Regions from separate parts of the Serratia sp. GW822-FHT06E05 genome, predicted to be linked through region 4. Evidence: predicted binding sites of a transcription regulator. Region 4 holds the regulator's gene; each other region holds the start of a gene.
The links. The regulator CRP, encoded in region 4, controls carbon source genes, mostly activating them, when cyclic AMP is high. The targets are predictions, from matches to a motif close to ATGTGANNNNNNTCACAT.

Region 1: the regulator CRP is predicted to act here: its motif matches at 1,658-1,675, upstream of rbsD (D-ribose pyranase).
Region 2: the regulator CRP is predicted to act here: its motif matches at 1,348-1,365, upstream of deoC (deoxyribose-phosphate aldolase).
Region 3: the regulator CRP is predicted to act here: its motif matches at 1,861-1,878, upstream of udp (uridine phosphorylase).

What each region holds. Positions count from the first base shown of each region.
Region 1 covers NZ_JBXALM010000004.1:6,565-9,692, forward strand. Annotated here, with positions in the region: gene rbsA (ribose ABC transporter ATP-binding protein RbsA) at 1-1,141, opposite strand, end outside; gene rbsD (D-ribose pyranase) at 1,149-1,568, opposite strand; gene kup (low affinity potassium transporter Kup) at 1,869-3,128, opposite strand, start outside.
Region 2 covers NZ_JBXALM010000008.1:9,762-12,889, reverse strand. Annotated here, with positions in the region: gene deoA (thymidine phosphorylase) at 1-278, opposite strand, end outside; gene deoC (deoxyribose-phosphate aldolase) at 347-1,126, opposite strand; gene AC1RKC_RS17565 (NupC/NupG family nucleoside CNT transporter) at 1,493-2,770, opposite strand; gene AC1RKC_RS17560 (TatD family hydrolase) at 2,966-3,128, opposite strand, start outside.
Region 3 covers NZ_JBXALM010000004.1:295,390-298,517, forward strand. Annotated here, with positions in the region: gene metE (5-methyltetrahydropteroyltriglutamate--homocysteine S-methyltransferase) at 1-560, shown strand, start outside; gene AC1RKC_RS13430 (dienelactone hydrolase family protein) at 653-1,489, opposite strand; gene udp (uridine phosphorylase) at 2,002-2,763, shown strand; gene AC1RKC_RS13440 (tyrosine-protein phosphatase) at 2,936-3,128, shown strand, end outside.
Region 4 covers NZ_JBXALM010000011.1:189,268-192,395, forward strand. Annotated here, with positions in the region: gene AC1RKC_RS21590 (YccS/YhfK family putative transporter) at 1-1,305, opposite strand, end outside; gene crp (cAMP-activated global transcriptional regulator CRP) at 1,360-1,992, opposite strand; gene AC1RKC_RS21600 (OsmC family protein) at 2,372-2,779, shown strand; gene AC1RKC_RS21605 (phosphoribulokinase) at 2,817-3,128, opposite strand, start outside.

The sequences.
Region 1 (3,128 bases), on a different contig from region 4:
AGCGGATGAAATCCCCCACCGCCTGCTGTTCTTCGGCCTGTTTCAGGCTGCCGCCGGCACGGCTGAAATAGCGCAGCGCGGTCAACGACATGTTTTCCTTCACCGACATCTCCAACACCAGACCATCGCGCTTGCGGTCTTCGGAGATATACACAATGCCGTTCGCCAAACCGTCCTGTGGAGAATGAGTGACCACCTGGCGGCCATCGAGGCTGACCGTGCCGGCCTTGCGTGGTGCTGCCCCGTAGAGAATTTTCATCAGCTCGGTACGTCCGGCGCCCATCAACCCGGCGACGCCAAGAATTTCGCCACGGTACAGCGTAAAGCTGACGTCATGTACACCCGGACCGGAAACCTGACTGACCTCCAGCCGTTTTTCACCGCGCGGCTGGTTGAGGCGCGGGTATTGTTCTTCCAGCTTGCGGCCGACCATCATTTCTATCAGCGAATCTTCCTGCAGCTCACTGACCGGACGCTCGGCGATAAACTGCCCGTCACGAAACACCGTGACGTCATCGCAAATTTCAAAAATCTCTTTCAGCCGGTGGGAGATGTAAACAATCCCTCGCCCTTCGGCCTTCAGTTCATTGATCACTTTAAATAAAGAGGCCGTCTCGGTATCGGTCAACGCATCCGTCGGCTCATCCATAATGATGACTTTCGATTCGAAGCTCAGCACCTTGGCGATTTCCACCATTTGCTGATCGCCGATCGACAGTTCCCCCACCAGCCGGTGGCTGCTGTAACTCAGGTTCAGTCGTGCGAGCAGTTTGTCTGCTTCGGCATACATGCGCTTCCAGTCGATGCGGCCGATACGGTTAACGAACTCACGCCCGAGGAAGATGTTCTCCGCAATGGTTAATTGCGGGATCAGGTTCAGTTCCTGATGGATGATGCCGATGCCCGCTTCCTGCGAATCCTTTGGGCCGTTGAACGCCACCTCTTTTCCGAGAAAGTACTGACTGCCAGCGTCTTTGTTATAAATGCCAGTCAGCACCTTCATCATGGTGGATTTCCCGGCGCCGTTTTCACCCACCAGCGCCATCACCTTGCCCGGGTACACGCTGAGCGCAGCGCCGGAAAGCGCCTTCACGCCGGGAAAGGCTTTATCGATCCCTTTCAGTTGCAGTAAAGGTTGCATAGGTGCCTCAGAAAGTTACGCCGGCGCAAAGGATCACGTTCGCGTAGGGCGAACATTCCCCGCTGCGGATCACCGCACGGCAGTGTTCCGTTTGTGCTTTAAAAGCCTGGTGGCTGATATAGCTCAGGCTGATGCTCTTCCCCTGGCGTTGGCCAAGTTCGGTCAGCTGAGCCAATAACGCGCTATGAAGCTGTGGATTTTGCTTAACGATCTCTTCCGCCAGAATGGCGCTTTCGACCTGCATCTCCTGCGTCACGACCTCGAGTACCTGTAGAAAAGTCGGCACCCCCTGAGTCAGCGCCAAATCGATGCGCTGCGTGGCCGCCGGAATAGGCAGCCCGGCATCGCCGATAGCTATCTGATCGGTATGACCGAGACGGGAAACCACGGCAGAGACATCAGCATTCAGCAACACGCCTTTTTTCATCTTGTTCTTCTCATTCCGCCAGCGAAACGTTTCGCTTGTGTCTGGAGTTTAAAAAAACGTCAGTAGAAGGCAACCGGGATAATGCAGAAGTGTGATCGTCATCGAAACGTTTCGCTCGTGTTACCGAGAACAGATACCCTAAATAATTGACGTTGCATCGCAACGGCAAGCCTGCGAATTCCCGGGAGCATAGTCCACTATGTGACCGGAATGAGCTGGTGCAGCCAACAAAGAGGCAGCTTCAAGTATGACGGGGTTAAACAGAAAGGGCCCAGCGGTGGCTGAGCCCTTGAGGGGGTGTTAAATCTCGACCTGGGTTCCCAGCTCGATCACCCTATTGGGCGGGATCTCAAACTGGTCCGGCGCGCGTAGCGCATTGCGGCTCAATGCAATAAACAGCTTGCCGCGCAGGAACAGGTACCACGGCCGTTTGGTCAGGATCAACGACTCGTGCGACATAAAGAACGAGGTTTCCGTCATCCGGCACGGCAGCCCTTCCAGCCCGCAGCGGTGGAACACTTCTTCAACGTTCGGCGTTTCACGCCAGCCATAGCTGGCCACCACCCGCCAGAAGGTCGGTGACAGCTGTTCGATGGTCACTCGCCGCACGTTGTGAACGTAAGGTGCATCCTCGGTACGCAACGTCAACAGCACCACGCGTTCGTGCAGCACCTTGTTGTGCTTTAGGTTATGCAGCAGCGCAAAAGGGATCACGTTGATGGCGCGTGACATAAAGACCGCGGTGCCAGGCACCCGCACCGGTGGCGATTTTTCCAGTGAGGCGATCATCGCCTCCAGGGAATTGCCGTGCTCGTGCATGCGGCGCAGCAGGCGGAAACGTTCGCTCTTCCAGGTGGTCATGATGATGAACATCACCAGCGCCAACATCAGCGGCAGCCAACCCCCCGAGAACAGTTTCAGGGCGTTGGCGGAGAACATCGGGATGTCGATAATCAGCAGGACAACCAGAATGCCGACGGCGAAGAAGCGATTCCAGTGCCAGTTTTTAATCGCCACCGACGTCACCAGAATACTGGTCAGCACCATGGTGCCGGTCACGGCGATGCCGTAGGCCGCCGCCAGATTACTGGAGTGTTCGAAACCGACAATCACCAGCACCACCGCGATATACAGCGTCCAGTTGATCACCGGAATGTAGATTTGGCCGGATTCCATCTCAGACGTATGGATGATGCGCATTGGCGACAAATAACCCAGGCGCACCGCCTGACGGGTCAGAGAGAACACGCCGGAGATCACCGCCTGCGAGGCGATAACCGTGGCCAGCGTCGCCAGAATTAATAGCGGGATCAGCGCCCAGTCCGGCGCCAACAGGAAGAACGGATTCTTGATCGCCTCCGGATTTTTCAGCAACAGAGCGCCCTGACCAAAATAGTTCAGCACCAGTGAAGGCAGCACCACGGTGAACCAGGCCAGGCGAATAGGGAATTTGCCGAAGTGGCCCATATCGGCGTACAACGCCTCAACGCCGGTAATCGACAGCACCACCGCACCCAGCGCAAAGAACGAAACCTTCTTATATTCAATAAAGAAGTTCAG
Region 2 (3,128 bases), on a different contig from region 4:
ACATCGCCCACGCCGCCGGTGGAGTGCTTGTCGACCAGTGGCCCATTCAGTGTCAGACTTTTCCAGTCCAGCACGGTACCGGAATCACGCATTGCCATGGTCAGCGCCACGCGCTCCGGCATGGTCATATCGTGGAAATAAATGGTCATCGCCAGCGCGGCAATTTGACCTTCTGAAACGACGTTGTCACGGATACCATTGATGAAAAAGCGAATTTCTGCTTCGCTCAACGGCTGACCGTCACGTTTCTTACGGATAATTTCTTGGGCCAGGAACAAAGCGTCCCCCTGTTTTAGCTAGAGTAGAGTGCAGGCCGGCGATTATCTCGCCTTGCCGACGTAATCGTTCAGTAACCGCTGCCGGACTGCCCGGCACTGTGGCCCAGCGTCGTCAGCAGGCTGGCTAACAGACTGGAAGCCCCGAAGCGGAAATGACGCGCATCGGCCCAACCTTCGCCCAGAATACGATCGGCAAGTTGCAGATAATGCAGCGCGTCTTCCGCTGTGCGTACGCCACCGGCCGGCTTGAAGCCCACCGTTTTGGCAACGCCAAGATCGCGGATCACCGACATCATCAGCTCCGCGCTTTCGAGCGTTGCGTTGACCGGCACTTTACCGGTAGAGGTTTTGATAAAGTCAGCGCCGGCGTTGATGGCGATTTCCGATGCTTTACGGATCAGGCTGGCCTGCTTGAGCTCACCGGTTTCAATGATCACTTTCAACAGCACGTTGGCGGCCTGGCAAGCCTGCTTGCACTGTTTGACCAGTTCAAAACCCACCTGCTCGTTACCGGCGATCAGCGCGCGGTAAGGGAACACCACGTCCACCTCATCGGCGCCATAGGCGATAGCCGCGCGCGTTTCCGCCAGCGCGATTTCAATATCGTCGTTGCCATGCGGGAAATTGGTGACGGTCGCAATGCGGATGTCCGGCGTCCCCTGCTCACGCAGAGCCTTGCGCGCCACCGGGATAAAACGCGGGTAAATACAGATGGCCGCCGTATGGCCGGCCGGGCTATTGGCCTGACGACACAGCGCGATCACTTTTTCATCGGTGTCATCGTCGTTCAGCGTGGTCAAATCCATTAAGGTCAGCGCACGTTGCGCTGCTGCGGTTAATTCGGTCATAAAACTCTCCAACTGAGTACCTGGGTGTTGGCGAGCGGACTTGGTTCCTTGAAGATAGCGCTGGGGAACGGGTTCCCACCGCGGCAACTGAGATCCTTCTCACCGCACATAACCCTTCGCATCGCGCAGGGTCAGTAATAGCTATTTGAACACGATCGCCGGGGGCAATTCGCGCTCAGGGTCACACTATATGAAATAACACTGTAACAGGCCGGAATTATATGTGAAGAACATCACAAAATAACGCGATATCGTTCACAAATTCGCTAAAGAAACGGACGCGGGCACGGCACGTTGCGCCCGTCTTAGAGTATAGGCGGTGTCCTGCAATAGGGCTCGCGGCGCTATCACAGGACAGGACCGGGGTTACAGCGCCAGGAAGAACCCGGCGATGGTCGCACTCATCAGGTTGGAGAGCGTACCCGCAGCCACGGCTTTCAGGCCGAAGCGCGCGATGTCATGACGACGGTTCGGCGCCATGCTGCCCAGACCGCCGAGCAGGATCGCCACCGACGACAGGTTGGCAAAGCCGCACAGCGCAAAGGAGATGATCGCCTTGGTGTGCGCCGACAGCACCTGCAGCCCTTCTGCCGCCACCACGTCGTCCGGACGCAGATAAGCACCGAAGTTCATGTAGGCGACGAATTCGTTAACGATAATCTTCTGGCCAATAAACGAGCCGGCCGCCATCGCTTCATGCCAAGGCACGCCGATCAGGAAGGCGATCGGTGAGAATACCCAGCCAAGTATCAGTTCCAGCGACAGCTGCGGATAATCGAACCAGCCGCCGACACCGCCAAGAATACCGTTCAGCAAAGCGATCAACGCGATAAACGCCAACAGCATCGCGCCGACGTTCAGCGCCAGCTGCATGCCGGAAGCCGCACCTGAAGCAGCCGCATCGATCACGTTGGCCGGGCGTTCATCTTCTGCGATCAACTTCATCGCGTCGTCTTTATCGTGGGTTTTTTCGGTTTCCGGCACCATCAGCTTGGCGAACAGCAAGCCACCCGGTGCAGCCATAAATGAAGCGGCGATCAGGTATTCCAGCGGCACCCCCATCTGGGCATAACCTGCCAATACAGAACCGGCTACCGAGGCCAGGCCACCGCACATCACGGTAAACAGCTCAGACTGGGTCATGGTAGCGATATACGGACGCACCACCAGCGGGGCCTCGGTTTGGCCGACAAAAATGTTGGCGGTCGCCGACAGTGATTCGGTCCGTGAGGTACCCAGCAGCTTTTGCAAGCCACCGCCCAACACGCGGATCACCAATTGCATGATACCGAGGTAATACAGCACCGCAATCAGCGAGGAGAAGAACACGATCACCGGCAGTACGCGCAGCGCGAACACAAAACCGCCGCCGCCGAAGACTTCAAACATCTTGTCGGAAACCAGGCCACCGAAGATGAAGGAGATCCCCTGGTTGCCGTAGGCGATCACGTTAGCTACGCCCGCCGACATGCCGCCGAGAATCGCGCGACCAACTGGAACGTACAGCACCAGCGCGCCGATGGCGACCTGAAGAACAAATGCCCAAATAACGGTGCGCAGGTTAATCGCGCGGCGGTTGCTGGAGAGCAGCACCGCAATGGCGATCAGCACCGCCATGCCAACCAGGCTCATGATGAGTTGCATGCAAAGTATCCCTGTTGCGAAAAAGAAATGCATCCCTGTCAGAGAGGAACACGGGGTTGCTTTAGAGTAATTTCGGGGAGCGATTATACGGAGCGAGGTACCCCTCGTACCGATTTATGTCACAAATGCATACAACAGGAAGCAAATGAAAATCTTATAACGTGAGCATCATCACAGTTATGGCGGGTTAGACACCTAAAGGGTAAACAGGGCGTGAGTGTTGTGTTGCAACTGGGCGGCAATATCCTCGGCTGACTCGGGGCGCAAGCGGCACAGTTCCTGGAAAACTTCGGCGGCACGTTCAGGGCGGTTGGGCTGCCCCTGGTAACCGGCCAGCGGCATGTCCGGCGCATCGGTT
Region 3 (3,128 bases), on a different contig from region 4:
GCGAAGTGATCGCCAAACAGATTGCCTTGGCGTTGCGCGACGAAGTGGAAGATCTGGAAAAAGCCGGTATCGGCATTATCCAGATTGATGAGCCTGCACTGCGCGAAGGTTTGCCGCTGCGTCGATCCGACTGGGTTGCCTATCTGAACTGGGCGGTGGAGGCTTTCAAACTGAACGCCGCTGTCGCGCAAGACGACACGCAGATCCACACTCACATGTGTTATTGCGAGTTCAACGACATCATGGACTCCATTGCGGCGCTGGATGCCGACGTGATCACCATCGAAACCTCGCGTTCTGATATGGATCTGCTGGAAGCCTTCAAAGAGTTTGAGTACCCGAATGAGATTGGACCGGGCGTGTACGACATCCACTCGCCGAACGTGCCAAGCGTGGAATGGATCGAAGCGCTGCTGCGCAAAGCTGCGCAGAACATCCCGGCTGAGCGCCTGTGGGTGAACCCGGACTGCGGCCTGAAAACCCGTGGCTGGCCGGAAACCCGTCAGTCGCTGACCAACATGGTGCTGGCCGCACAGCGCCTGCGTGAACAGCAGGTCTGATAGCGACATTTGGGTGTAGATTATTCTGGGCGCTTCGGCGCCCTTTTTCATATCGCAAATGACTGCCGATCGGGCAGCCTTAAGATGAGAGGCTATTTAACGCCTGGCACTCCGTGCTGCGCGAACCAAGCCAGCATACGTTGCCAGCCATCCTCTGCCGCTTCGGCGTTGTAGCTGGGCCGGTAGTCGGCATTGAAGGCATGGCCGGCCTCGGGATACACCACGATCTCGGCATTGGCGTTGGCCGCGCGGATCGCCTGACGCATGCTTTCCACCGTCTCCAGCGGGATGCTGCTGTCCTGGCCGCCGTAAAGTCCCAGCACCGGTGCCGTCAGCTGTGTCGCAACGTCGACCGGGTGTTTTGGCGAATTCAGCGTTTTTTCACCCACCAACCTACCGTACCAGGCCACCGCAGCCTTTAACTGCGGGTTGTGCGCGGCATAGAGCCAGCTAATACGCCCGCCCCAGCAGAAACCGGTAATCGCCAGCTTGCCGGCATCGCCGCCGTGGCGCGTTGCCCAATGGGCAGCATGATCCAGATCCGCCAGCACCTGACGATCCGGCACCTTGCTCACCAGATTCTGGAACAGTTCACTGATATCGGTGTATTCCCGGGCATCCCCTTGACGGAAGTACAGTTCCGGCGCTATCGCCAGATAACCCTGCTTCGCCAGACGACGGCACACATCCTGAATATGTTCATGTACGCCAAATATCTCCTGTACCACCAGAACGACCGGGAAGGGGCCGCTGTGGTCCGCCGGTTTGGCGATATAGGCAGGCAGGTTGTCACCCTGAGAAGGAATGGTGGTTTCCCCGGTATGAATGCCCTGCTCGTCGGTGAGGATGGTAGAAGCCGCCAGGGGGGTTACGGCCGGGGTGAATCCCCCCTGGGCCTGTTTTAATGTCATCACATGATCGGTTTTCATTGCGGTCTCCGTGCAATCAATAGAGAAAAGCGCTGCGATTAACTATAGGAAAGATTACCCGTTATTGGCATCGAGTGGAGCATTTTCAGTCAAGTCTGTAAAAAACGATTAAATATCCGGCTTTACCGCGTTTTTATTGTCTTTTTATCATGCTATTACGCAAGTTGACCTGCATTAGTACCATAAGGTGCGTTAGTTCCGCTTATTCGGGCTAAGTCCCCGACAAACCAAGGCTATTTTTCTGTGACTGCATAGGGGATTTATTGGCAAACCGCCTTGATAAACTCCGAGTGGCAGGGGAAACCGGCGGGGCGATTTGTCGACTAGACTGGTGGCTATTGGGGCCAACAGGCGGGCCTTCTTGCTGATTTTTGTGACTTTAGTCACAAGAGTTATGTAGATTGCATTCTGTTTCTTTGTCTGTAGTGATTGCCGTCACGAAATTGCGTGGCGATTTTCAGTAGAGTACTTTTTTGTTCCTCCCAATAAACATGATCTATGAGGAGTCTCGTATGTCTCAATCTGACGTTTTCCATCTCGGCCTGACCAAAAACGATTTACAAGGGGCCCAGCTTGCCATCGTTCCTGGCGATCCGCAGCGCGTAGAGAAAATTGCCAAGCTGATGGAAAATCCGGTGCACCTGGCTTCCCATCGTGAATTCACCTCCTGGCGTGCAGAGCTGGACGGCAAGGCAGTGATCGTCTGTTCCACCGGTATCGGCGGTCCTTCGACGTCTATCGCGGTTGAAGAGCTGGCACAGCTGGGTATTCGTACCTTCCTGCGAATCGGCACCACCGGTGCGATCCAGTCAGACATCAATGTAGGTGACGTGCTGGTCACCACCGCGGCGGTTCGTCTGGACGGTGCCAGCCTGCACTTCGCGCCGATGGAGTTCCCGGCGGTGGCCGACTTCGCCTGTACTACCGCACTGGTCGAAGCTGCCAAGGCAGCAGGCGCGACCACGCACATCGGCGTAACCGCGTCTTCCGACACCTTCTATCCAGGCCAGGAACGTTACGATACCTTCTCCGGGCGCGTCGTTAGCCGTTTCAAAGGTTCGATGGAAGAATGGCAATCGATGGGCGTGATGAACTATGAAATGGAATCCGCCACGCTGCTGACCATGTGTGCCAGCCAGGGCCTGCGTGCCGGTATGGTTGCCGGTGTGATCGTTAACCGTACCCAGCAGGAAATTCCGAACGCGGAAACCATGAAAAACACCGAGAGCAAAGCGGTGCAGATCGTGGTTGATGCGGCGCGTCGCCTGCTGTAATCCCTCCGCAATTCAACGGGCCGCCACGCGGCCCGTTTTTCCATTCAGCCGTAATCTGTTACGGTTATCATCATCAGCGCCATCTTAACTGGCCACCTCTTTGACCCGTTGAGCCCGGTTTTACCTTGGCTCTCAGGTTGCGTTTTATCAGACAATAAACACGAGGACGTCTATGACCGCCCAGATCCTGCTTCATCCTTCATTGGCACCGCTTGATGGCGGCATTAACTTTCGCGATCTCGGTGGTAACAGCGTTGCTGATGGCCGTCGCATCAAGCGAGGATTACTGTTCCGTTCCGGGTCGCTGGAGCGCCTGACGGAAAACGACTGCGCCTTCCTGGCCGGCGTGCCGGTGCGATCGGTAC
Region 4 (3,128 bases):
AGCCTCGGGCAGCTGCAGTTGCAGTAACCCGGCGGCAATCACCAACCCAACCAAGGTGCCGAGCGCACGGTGCTGGATGCGCACCCGGGTGGCGTTGTAGCCGTTTTGGCTCACCAGCATGATGGTCAGCAAGATCCAGTAAGGTTTTGGCAGATTGAAAATCATGCCCAGGCTGCTGCCCGCTGCCAGGGTGACTCCCAGCCGGGACGCATTGCGCAGGGCGTTGGATTTGAACGACAGGTAACTGACCAGCGCGGGCCAGAATGGCAGACGGTTTTGATTGGCCATCAGATCGCGTCGGTAGAGTGGGTGCTGGGTGCGCAGCAGGCGGGCGATGCGGCTGAAGTGGTAATAACAGAATTGGCCGACCGGGTTGTCCGGGTGCTGTGTCGCCACTTTTTCCAGGGCTGCCAACTCATGGTCCATGTTGAAACGCTGAGAATGCTGATGATAGAGGATATAGTGCGCTACCGTGCGCAGCCGATTGGCAATCACCTGTGCATTGCGGCGGATAATGGCTTCGGCCTGGCTCTGCTCTACCAGTTTTTGGACCTCTTCCGGCAGGTGCAGGCTGACGGTGATATGTTCCTGCAAATCCAGCGCGACCTGAAAGGTGCGTTGCAGGCGCTTTTGTTCGAGATTGCTGGCATGGGGCAGAAAATTAAGCTGCTGATACAGCAAGGTGATCAGGTCCATGACCTTTTGCTGGCGCACCAGCAGCGGTGGTAAGGCGGTCTGCGGATCGGTGTGCTGGGTCAACAGCGAATATTTGGCTTCGAAGTAGTCCGCCAGCTCCAGATAGAGCTGATTGAGCGACTCGCGCATCGGTTGCTCTTTCCACAGCTTGAACCAGAACCAGGTAAACAGGCCGTACCAGGCGGTACCCACGATATATAATACCGGCGCGTGCCAAAGCGGTACCGTACCGGCCATGCTGAGGGAGAAGATGGCGGCAACCAGCGCGGCGGGCAGCAGGCGGGCGTGCAGTGGGCTGATTTCGCCGCTGACGCCAAGCAACAGTGCCAGGCCGAGCATCAATGCGGGCAGCGGCACTTGCCACAGCAGTGCCTGTTGCAGCAGCAGGCTGCTAAGCGCAAAGAGCGAACCGCCGACGATCAGGCGTTTAAAGAAACGTTTGTGGGGCGTGTCCAGCCCGGCGATGTTGCAGCAGGCGGGAACCAGGGAAAATAGCAGGCCGTATTGCAGTTGGCCGATCAACAGCCCGAGCAGAACCGGCAGGCACAGCACCAGCGTTTGTCGCAGTGCATAGTTGACTTCCGGATGATAAATCAGTCGGCGCCACATGATAAATCGGGGAATAAAAAAACGGCGCGAATTATCGCGCCGTTTTTTCAGTGATTAACGGGTGCCGTAAACGACAATAGTTTTGCCGTGAGCGGAGATCAGGTTTTGATCTTCCAGCATTTTCAGAATACGACCCACGGTTTCACGAGAGCAACCGACGATCTGGCCAATTTCCTGACGGGTGATTTTAATCTGCATGCCATCCGGATGGGTCATGGCATCAGGCTGTTTCGCCAGGTTCAGCAGGGTTTGCGCGATGCGGCCCGTAACGTCCAGGAAGGCGAGGTTACCCACTTTCTCAGAGGTTATCTGCAGGCGGTTTGCCATCTGGGCAGACAGGCGCATCAGGATGTCCGGGTTTACCTGAATCAGCTGGCGGAATTTCTTGTAGGAAATTTCAGCCACTTCACAGGCGGTCTTCGCCCTAACCCAGGCGCTACGCTCCTGACCTTCTTCAAACAATCCAAGCTCGCCGATGAAATCCCCCTGGTTAAGGTAGGACAGGATCATCTCTTTACCTTCTTCATCCTTAATCAGCACCGCGACGGAGCCTTTGACGATGTAGTAAAGCGTTTCGGCTTTTTCACCTTGGTGAATCAGCGTACTTTTGGATGGATATTTGTGGATATGGCAATGAGACAGGAACCATTCGAGAGTAGGGTCTGTTTGCGGTTTGCCGAGAACCATTCGCTGTTATCCTCTGTTGTTATCGCTGCCTTGTGTCACAGGGGTCAGAGTTCCCTGTAAAACGTGCTGTCGCCGTTGTTTTAATGGTGGCTATCAGCAGGTTTTGAGGCGTGTCATAAATATACGCTGTCGCTCTAGCATATTAACTTGCCGGGAGAGCTGCAAGCTACATTCTGTTAACATACCGGTAAAGGAGCCTTTCCCTGGGAGTTTCCCTGAAATCAGTGTCCCGGAAAGATTTATTGCGGCTCTGTTTGTAGCACAGAGTGAGGCGGGTGTCTCGTGTTGTCTCGCTTCAGCATGATTAGCATCAGGTTCCGTTGCCAGTTTCTATGCGAAAGCGTACTCTGATTTTAAGAAATTAACCGGAGTGACCAGCATGCAGGCAAGAGTTAAGTGGGTGGAAGGGTTGACGTTTCTGGGTGAATCCGCGTCTGGCCATCAGGTATTGATGGACGGCAACGCTGGTGATAAAGCACCCAGTCCGATGGAAATGGTGCTGATGTCAGTAGGGGGCTGCAGTGCTATCGACGTGGTGTCGATCCTGCAAAAAGGACGCAACGACGTGCGTGATTGCGAGGTGAAACTGACCTCTGAACGCCGCGAAGAAGCGCCACGGTTGTTTACCCATATCAACCTGCATTTTATCGTGACCGGCAAAGATTTGAGCGACAAGATCGTGGAACGTGCGGTCAACCTGTCAGCTGAGAAGTACTGTTCGGTTTCACTGATGCTGAGCAAAGCCGCCAGCGTGACCCACAGTTTTGAAATCCGCGACCTGGCGTAACGGATAAAGGGGGCGCGGTTGTACCGCGCCCCGTAGATTACTCGATTTTTTTTCCTTCCAGCAGTCGCTGCACCAGCGGCGCCATGATCAGTTCCATCGCCAGCCCCATTTTGCCACCCGGCACCACCAGCGTATTGATATGCGAGATAAAAGATCCCTGCAGCATTGCCAGCAGATAAGGGAAGTCAATCTGGTCCAGCCCGCGGAAGTGGATGACCACAAAGCTCTCGTCCAGCGAAGGGATAGCCTTAGCGGCGAACGGGTTGGAGGTGTCTACCGTCGGCACCCGTTGGAAGTTGATATGGGTACGTGAAAACTGCGGCGTGATGTAGTTGATGTAGTCTTCCAT